Regions from separate parts of the Enterobacter nematophilus genome, predicted to be linked through region 2. Evidence: predicted binding sites of a transcription regulator. Region 2 holds the regulator's gene; the other holds the start of a gene.
What was found. The regulator PurR, encoded in region 2, represses purine synthesis genes. The targets are predictions, from matches to a motif close to CANGCAAACGTTTGCNTG.
Positions count from the first base shown of each region.

Region 1 (4,763 bases), on a different contig from region 2:
ACGAGCCTGAGGAGATGCTGGCGGCGATATCGCGCGCATCGTGAACCACGTCCGCCAGCGCCTGGACTTCGCGCAGGGAGAGATCCGTTTCAAGGGAGAGGGTTTGCCGCGCCGCCTGGCTCATCACCAGATGCGTTTCCACTTCTGCCACGTTACGCAAAACCTGTAGCAGGCGTACGCCGTAAATCGCGCCGCTGGCACCGCTGATGCCTATAATGAGTCGTTTCATGATTTCGCCCTTGCTGATTTCTGGGCTGACTGTGCAGGATTTTGCGGGGAGTTGCAAGTGAGGGCGAGCGCCCTCACCTGCGGAGAGATTAACCTTCGTTGTGCATCTCTAAGCTTTCGAGATCGTTTTGCAGCTGAACGGCTTTCGCATCGTCGTTACGCAGCGAATCAAGATAGTCGAGGTACTGCTGGTCAACGTCTTTCGTCACGTAGACGCCGTTAAACACGGAGCATTCGAACTGCTGAATTTCCGGATTCTCGGCGCGCACCGCGTCGATGAGATCGTTCAGGTCCTGGAAAATCAGGCCGTCGGCACCGATGATCTGACGAATCTCGTCCACTTCACGGCCGTGAGCAATCAGCTCGTTGGCGGTTGGCATATCAATACCGTACACGTTCGGGAAGCGAATTTCCGGCGCGGCAGACGCCAGGTAGACTTTCTTCGCCCCCGCTTCGCGCGCCATCTCGATAATCTGCTCAGAGGTGGTGCCGCGAACGATGGAGTCATCCACCAGCAAAACGTTCTTGTCGCGGAATTCCGCGCGGTTGGCGTTCAGCTTGCGGCGCACGGACTTACGGCGCAGATGCTGGCCCGGCATAATAAAGGTGCGGCCAACGTAGCGGTTCTTCACGAAACCCTGACGGTACGGCTTGTCCAGAATGCGGGCGATCTCCAGGGCGATATCGCAGGAGGTTTCCGGGATAGGAATAACCACGTCGATGTCGAGATCGTCCCACTCGCGGGCAATCTTCTCGCCGAGCTTCGTGCCCATGTTCACGCGCGCGCTGTAGACGGAGATCTTGTCGATGAAGGAATCCGGACGGGCGAAATAGACGTATTCAAACAGGCACGGGTTGCTGACCGGGTTGTCGGCACACTGACGGGTAAACAGCTGGCCCTTCTCGGTGATATACACCGCTTCGCCCGGCGCAACGTCGCGCAGGAACTCGAAGCCCAGGGTATCCAGCGCCACGCTCTCAGAGGCAACCATGTACTCGGTACGGCCATCGCCGAGGTCGCGCTTGCCCAGTACCAGCGGACGAATGCCGTTTGGATCGCGGAAGGCGACCATACCGTGACCGATGATCATCGCCACGCAGGCGTACGCGCCGCGGATCTGGCGGTTGGTCGCGGCAATGGCAGCGAAGATATTGTCTGCTTCCAGCGGGTAGTGACGGAAGTTATCCAGCTCGCTGGCGAACACATTGAGCAGGATTTCTGAATCAGAGGTGGTGTTAATGTGGCGACGTTTCTCTTCGAACAGCTTCTTACGCAGCTCATGAGCGTTGGTCAGGTTGCCGTTATGGGCAAGCGTGATGCCATACGGTGAGTTGACGTAGAAAGGCTGTGCCTCAGAGGCGCTGGAACTGCCAGCAGTAGGATAACGAACGTGACCGATCCCCATATTACCTTGCAGACGCTGCATATGGCGGGCTTCAAACACATCGTTTACCAGGCCATTGGCCTTACGTAAACGGAAGCAGTTGTTTGCATCAATGGTGATGATACCCGCAGCATCCTGCCCACGGTGCTGAAGCACCGTTAACGCGTCATAAATCGACTGGTTTACCGGCATGAAACCGGCGATACCGACAATACCGCACATTCGTCTTTTCCTCGTTAAGCCACATCTCAGGGTTTATGCCCTGGGCAAAAAACTCGACGAGCTTTGCAGATAGTCAAAGAACCATCTGATGATGAAGCTGAACTCTGGAATGAGCTGCGATTTCTGCCAGTCTTCACTTTTGGAGAACCCGGTGAAGGTATCCAGGAAGAACAGGATCGCGGCCACAATCAGCACGCCTCGCAACGCCCCGAAACAGATGCCGAGCACCCTGTCCGTTCCTGACAGACCGGTTTTCTCGACCAGCTGACCTATCACGTAATTCACGATAGCGCCGACAATCAGCGTCGCGATAAACAGCACCGCGATGGCGATTCCATTTCGGACCAGTTCATCTTCAAAGCCCGTGAACCAGACAGACAGGTAAGTGTAGTAATGACTGGCAACAAAGAAAGCACAACCCCAGGTTACCAGCGATAACGCTTCACGAACAAAGCCACGGATCAGGCTAACCAGACAGGAAAAACCAATCACCGCAATGATGGCGTAATCAATCCAGACCATATGTGTCCCACGATTAAACGCCCTGTCATCCAGTTCGGGGCGAATTCTAACAGAAAAAGAAAACGTTTGCGTAGGGATTTCCTTCCCGCGCGTAAATAAAAAAGGCGCTGAAAAAATGTTCAACGCCCCTCACCCTAACCCTCTCCCCAAAGGGGAGAGGGGACTGTACGATGCCGTATGATACAAACGCGCTCGATGCGACTTTCACCCTCTCCCCTTTGGGGAGAGGGCCGGGGTGAGGGGGAAAACTTATCAGTTCGCGCTGTAGCTCATCACCACACCGCTCAGCCCGGAGATCTGCTTCAGCTCGCCCAGCGACCCTTTCAGCTTGTCTTTCGACGCCTCCGGCCCCACGAGGATGCGGGTAATTTTACCCTGCACCGGCGTGGAAGGTGAAGTGTAAACACGATATCCCGCGCTGCGCAGTTTACCGACAACCTCGTTGACTTTATCGGCGTTTTTCAGCGCCCCCAGCTGCACAACATAGGCTTTGCCGGTCGGCGCTGCGTCTTGCTTCGCCGGCGGTGGGGTTTCAGACGCTGCAGCCAGCTGCTCTGCTGCTTTATCTCGCTGTTGCTGTGGCTTCGGCTGCGGTTTTTCTACCGGCTTCGGTTTTTCAACAGGCTTTGGCTTCTCTACCGGTACCGGATCGATCTCGATGTTGTTATTCGCCGCCAGACGCGACGGGTCGAGTGACGGTGCAGCGGCATCGCCCGCGCGGACTTCTTCCGCCGCCCCTTCAGGCGGCTGCGCAGGCAGCGCCTGCGTTGCCGCAGGCAGCATATCCGGCTCATCGCGGTCGCCCGGCTTCGGCACCAGCGGAATGGCTGCAAACTCGTCCTGATAATGTTTTTTCTGCCCGTCGAGCAGCCCGGGAAGAATAATCACCCCGAGCGCGACCAGCACAATGGTTCCTGTTAAACGGTTCTGAAACTTACTCGCCACCGGTTCTCCCCGCGTCCATCACTTCCATGACATGTGCCACCGTGTGGAAAGAGCCACACACCAGCACGGTATCTTCTGGTTTAGCCTCCGCCATCGCGGCATGCCAGGCCTGCGCCACGCTACTGTAGATTGCGCCTTTACCGAGATGCTCCATCAGCTGCTCAGCGGTCGCGCCGCGCGGCCCCTCCAGAGGAGCACAATACCAGCTATCGACCACACTCTCCATGCAGGCCAGCGTCCCGCCGATATCTTTATCATGAAGCATACCGATAACCGCCAGCACGCGCCCGGTTTTTGGTAACGATTTGAGACGTCCTGCGAGATACGCCGCCGCATGCGGGTTGTGCGCCACGTCCAGGATCAGACGCGGTGACTCGCTGACTATCTGGAAACGACCCGGCAGCAGCGCATTCTGAATGCCGTCACGGATTGCCTGTTCGCTGACCGCTAATCCGCTGGCGCGCAGTGCCGCCAGCGCAGTTGCCGCGTTCGGCTGCGGTACCTGCGGCAGCGGCAGGCTGTCCAGCACGCCCTGCGCATCGCTGAAGCGCCAGCCGTTGTCCTGCACCTCATAGTGCCAGTCAACGCCGCGACGCAGGAGCTGAGCGCCCTTCTCGTTTGCTACATCAGCGATGGTATGCGGCATGTCCGGCTCGCCGACCACGGCGGGCTTATTCGCCCGGAAAATACCGGCCTTCTCGCGGCCAATGCTTTCACGATCCGGGCCCAGCCAGTCGGTATGATCCAGCGCGATGCTGGTGACCACCGCCACGTCCGCATCCACCATATTGGTGGCATCCAGACGCCCGCCCAGCCCCACTTCCAGGATCACCACGTCCAGCTGCGCCTGCTTAAAAAGCCACAGCGCTGACAGGGTACCGTATTCGAAATAGGTTAATGAGGTTTCTCCGCGCGCAGCTTCGATAGCCGCGAACGACGCCGTATGGGCAGATTCCGCCAGCTCGCTGTTCTGCACGCGAACCCGCTCGGTGTAGCGCACCAGATGCGGAGAGCTGTAGACGCCAACCTTATAACCCGCCGCCATCAGAACTGATTCCAGCGTGCGGCAGGTCGTCCCTTTACCGTTGGTTCCGGCGACGGTAAACACGAAAGGCGCCGGTTTCAGCACGTCGAGACGCGCGGCAACCTGGCTTACGCGATCAAGCCCCATATCAATGGTTTTACTGTGCAGGTTTTCCAGATAAGAAAGCCACGCGGCCAGGGGCGACGTGGCTTGGGGAATGCTTTTATTTTCCATAATGCCCGGTTGTCATTAACAGGTTATAAAGCAAAAGGGCAGCGCCATCTGGCCCTGCCCTTTTCAGTTATCAGGCCTCGGGTTCCTGATCCGGTACCACCACGCCTTCGCGCGGCTCATCCGGGTTAGGCGCTGGCAGATTCATCAGCTTCGCCAGAATGCTGGCCAGTTTCAGGCGCATTTCTGGACGGCGGACGATCATA
Region 1 is NZ_JAPKNE010000002.1:45,133-49,895, reverse strand. Features, by position in the region: gene OSH03_RS06995 (UbiX family flavin prenyltransferase) at 1-229, opposite strand, end outside; gene purF (amidophosphoribosyltransferase) at 318-1,835, opposite strand; gene cvpA (colicin V production protein) at 1,869-2,357, opposite strand; gene dedD (cell division protein DedD) at 2,610-3,302, opposite strand; gene folC (bifunctional tetrahydrofolate synthase/dihydrofolate synthase) at 3,292-4,560, opposite strand; gene accD (acetyl-CoA carboxylase, carboxyltransferase subunit beta) at 4,631-4,763, opposite strand, start outside.
Region 1: a site for PurR is predicted at 2,413-2,430, ahead of cvpA (colicin V production protein). Genes of this name have one in related genera too.

Region 2 (4,763 bases):
CGAGATTGAACGCCCCGATATTTACGGAAGACGAGAGGCCCGGCGCCTCATGGGCGACGCGCATCACGCGCATCTGCAGCGGCGGCACCACGGCAAAGGTAGCGGCTCCCCAGACGACCATCGCAATCGCCGCGCCGAACTCATTCCGCGCCAGCCACGGGATAGCGACCATAATGACAATCAGCAGAGTTAAAAAGCCCTTCAGCGTGCCGCTCACGGAACGGTCGGCAAATTTCCCGCCGAGATAGTTGCCAATCGAGAAGCCGACGCCAATCAGCACCAGCATCGCGGTAACGAAGAGAGGCGTTGCGTGGGTGATATCGTGCAGCACCGGTGAAATATAGGTGTAGAGGGTAAACATCGCCCCTGCCCCCAGCACCGTGGTGAGCAGCGCGGAGAGTACCTGCGGGCGCATCAGCACCGCCAGCTCTTTACGCACTTCCGGACGTTCTCCGGCGCTGCCTTTCGGCAGGGAGAAGAACAACGCCACCATCGCGACCACGCCCAGCCCGGCCGTTGCCAGGAAAGACATACGCCAGCCGATCGCTTCACCCAGCCAGGTCGCCGCCGGTACGCCGCCGATGTTGGCAATCGTCAGCCCCATAAACATGGTCGCCACGGCGCTTGCCTGCTTGTGTTTTGGCACCACGCTTGCGGCCACGACCGATCCCAGCCCAAAGAAGGCACCGTGGTTGAGGCTGGTCAGAATGCGAGACAGCATCAGGGTAGTGTAGTCCGGCGAAATGGCCGAAAGCACGTTGCCCAGGGTGAAAATCGCCATCAGGAAAATCAGCGCATTGCGGCGCGCGCGGTGCGAAAGCAGAAGCGTCATCAGCGGCGCCCCCACCATCACGCCGATGGCGTAGGCGCTGATTAACATCCCGGCGGCCGGGATCGAGACGTCCACGCCCCGGGCGATTACAGGCAGTAACCCCATCGGGGAGAATTCAGTGGTGCCAATCCCAAAAGCGCCAATCGCCAGGGCCAGCAGGGGAAAATTGATTTTCATGCGTCAACTCCGGATGCCGTGTCATGTAGTGACACAGAACAAAGAAGCGGAAAGCATGACATCAATCACAAAAAATGAGAAGTTAACAAAATGGCAAAAGATTTTTGCCAGGGAAGTAACAATCGGGACGTTCGGGAGGGAGAAGGCTCTCCCCCCGCGTAAATCAGTGCAGCGCAGCCGTCAGGCCAGCCGCCACAATCAGCGCCAGCACAATAACGGTGGTGAACAGCGAAAACTTCAGATCGGAACTCATCAATTTTTCTCCTTTTAATCCCCCCACGAAAAGTGAGCTTGCTCATTTTTGCACAGTTTACGTCAAAAATCTTCCATGATTTAAGCTGATAAACACTTTACCTCTTCCCCTTTTCATCAAGATAGGCCAAAATTCCACGCTAAATTTATTAGCGTACCGGCCATTGACCCCCTCCTGACGTCCCGTGTCGTTTTCCCGGCGTGCCGCAATCCAAAATTGCGTGATAAGGGTGAGAGAAGGCAAACGTTTACCTTCAAGTTTTTCAGGAGCTTAGGATATGGTCTGGAGTGACATTTAATGGCAACAATTAAAGACGTAGCAAAACGCGCAAACGTTTCCACTACAACCGTATCACATGTAATTAACAAAACCCGCTTTGTGGCGGAAGAGACGCGCAACGCCGTCTGGGCAGCAATTAAAGAGCTGCACTACTCCCCGAGCGCGGTTGCGCGCAGCCTCAAGGTTAACCACACCAAGTCTATTGGTCTGCTGGCGACCAGCAGCGAAGCGGCCTATTTTGCCGAGATCATTGAAGCGGTAGAGAAAAACTGCTTCCAGAAAGGCTATACCCTGATTCTGGGCAACGCCTGGAACAGCATTGAAAAACAGCGCGCCTACCTGTCGATGATGGCGCAAAAGCGCGTGGATGGCCTGCTGGTGATGTGCTCCGAGTACCCGGAATCCGTGCTGTCGATGCTGGAAGAGTATCGCCATATCCCTATGGTGGTGATGGACTGGGGCGAAGCGCGCGCCGACTTCACGGACTCCGTCATCGATAACGCCTTCGAAGGCGGTTATATGGCGGGCCGTTATCTGATCGAACGCGGCCACCGCGAGATTGGCGTGATCCCGGGCCCGCTGGAACGCAACACCGGCGCTGGCCGCCTGGCCGGCTTTATGAAAGCGATGGAAGAAGCGCTGATTACCGTGCCGGAAAACTGGATCGTGCAGGGTGACTTCGAGCCGGAATCAGGCTACCGCGCGATGCAGCAGATCGTCTCTCAGCCGCACCGTCCAACCGCCGTCTTCTGCGGGGGGGACATCATGGCAATGGGCGCGCTCTGCGCTGCCGACGAGCTGGGCCTGCGCGTCCCGCAGGATATTTCCGTGATCGGGTATGACAACGTGCGCAACGCGCGCTTCTTCACGCCAGCGCTGACCACCATTCACCAGCCGAAAGATTCGCTGGGTGAAACCGCCTTCAATATGCTGCTGGACAGGATCGTCAACAAGCGTGAAGAGTCGCAGTCCATTGAAGTTCACCCTCGCCTCATCGAACGCCGTTCCGTTGCGGACGGTCCGTTCCGCGACTATCGTCGTTAATCTCATTGCGGAGCCAGTCAGTCTGGCTCCCGCAGCCACTCCCGGTTAAGCGTTTCGCTGTCCCCCAGATAATCCAGAAGCCAGGCCATGGCGGGCGAGACATCATTTTGTTGCCAGGTGAGGCAGCAGGCCGCATCCGGGAACGGATTCTCCAGCGTCAGTTCAACCCACTCGCCGGTGTCGATGCGCGGACGCGCAAAATGAACGGGTACCATCGCGACGCAGAGCCCGGCGCTGAGGCACGTCGCCGACGATTCCCAGTCAGGGGCCACCACCCGCCGCTGGTTATCTAAAAGCCAGGTAATACGCTTGGGCAGAGAGCGGGAGGTATCCTCCAGCACCAGCGACGGCCAGCTGCGCAGCGTATCGTCGCTCAGCGGCCCTTCCATCTTCGCCAGCGGATGATCGCTTGCCACCACGCATTTCCAGCTCAGCATGCCCATATCGCGAAAGGCGTAACGTCCACCGACCGGGATCGCCTGGGTCGCACCAATCGCCATCTCTGCCCTGCCGTCCGCCAGCGCATCCCAGACGCCGTTGAACACCTCCTGCGAGACCCGCAGCTCGACATCCGAAAAATGACGATAGAAGTCGACGATCATCTGCCGGGTGCGTTCGGGCTTAACGATGTTATCCACCGCGATGGAAAGGTGTCCCCGCCAGCCGTTCGCGATCTGCTGGCACTGCTCGCGGGTGATCTGCATTTTTTTGATAACAGAACGCCCTTCCTTCAAAAACCACGCCCCTGCGGGCGTTAATTCCACATCACGATGCCGCCGTTCAAACAGCGGAACCGCCAGCCACTCCTCAAGCTGTCGCACCGTATAGCTGATGGCCGAAGGGACGCGGTGCAACTCCTGCGCCGCCCCGCTAAAGCTGCCGTTACGCGCGACAGCATCGACCACTTCAAGAGAATAATCTGACCACATTTTCTGCCTGCAAAAAATTTGAATGCACCCGCCAAATATTAGCGTTTCACAAGCGGCTTTGCACTCCCTACACTCAGCGCCAACGTATACCTGCCTCCTCAGGAGAATAAAACAGTGCAACCCAGGAAAGGTTTTTTAGTCTGGCTCGGCGGCTTAAGCGTGCTGGGCTTTTTGGCCACCGATATGTACCTGCCGGCTTTCGCCGCCATGCAGGAAGATTTGCAAACCCCTGCCGCCGCCATCAGCGCCAGCCTGAGTTTGTTCCTCGCCGGTTTTGCCTTCGCGCAGCTGCTCTGGGGACCGCTCTCGGATCGCTTTGGGCGTAAACCGGTGTTGCTGCTGGGGCTGGCCATTTTTGCCGTGGGCTGCCTGGGGATGCTATGGGTGCGCGATGCCACCTGGCTGCTGGTGCTGCGGTTTGTTCAGGCGGTCGGCGTCTGTGCCGCGGCCGTGACCTGGCAGGCGCTGGTCACCGACTACTACCCGGCAAACCGCACAAACCGTATTTTCGCCACCATTATGCCGCTGGTGGGGCTCTCACCGGCCCTCGCCCCGCTGCTGGGCAGCTGGATCCTCGCGCATTTCGACTGGCAGGCCATCTTCGCCACGCTGTTTGCCATTACGCTGGTGCTGATGCTGCCGGCGTTCGCCCTCAAGCCCGCGCATAAAAAAGAGGCGCACGCAGACGCGAAGCCGATTACCTTCACCTCCCTGCTGAGCGCTAAGGCGTATCGCGGCAACGTTCTGATCTATGCCGCCTGCTCGGCGAGCTTCTTCGCGTGGCTGACCGGGTCGCCCTTTATTCTGCACGATATGGGCTACAGCCCGGCGGCCATTGGCCTGAGCTACGTTCCGCAGACCATCGCGTTCCTGGTTGGCGGTTACGGCTGTCGCGCGGCGCTGCAAAAATGGGAAGGTCAGCAGATGCTGCCGTGGCTGCTGGTGCTCTATGCGCTGAGCGTCATCGGCACCTGGGCCGTTGGCTTTATTCCGGGCGCAGGTCTGGCCGAAATATTGATTCCATTCTGCGTGATGGCCATCGCGAACGGGGCGATCTACCCTATCGTTGTGGCGCAGGCGCTGCGTCCGTTCCCGCAGGCGACAGGCCGCGCGGCTGCGCTGCAGAACACCCTGCAGCTGGGGCTGTGCTTCCTGGCAAGCCTGGTGGTCTCCGCGCTGATTGCCACGCCGCTGCTGACGACGACCAGCGTGATGCTGGTCACCGTCGCGCTGGCGGCGTTGGGTTATC
Region 2 is NZ_JAPKNE010000001.1:572,790-577,552, forward strand. Features, by position in the region: gene OSH03_RS02655 (MFS transporter) at 1-1,009, opposite strand, end outside; gene cydH (cytochrome bd-I oxidase subunit CydH) at 1,173-1,262, opposite strand; gene purR (HTH-type transcriptional repressor PurR) at 1,560-2,585, shown strand; gene punR (DNA-binding transcriptional activator PunR) at 2,603-3,514, opposite strand; gene punC (purine nucleoside transporter PunC) at 3,629-4,763, shown strand, end outside.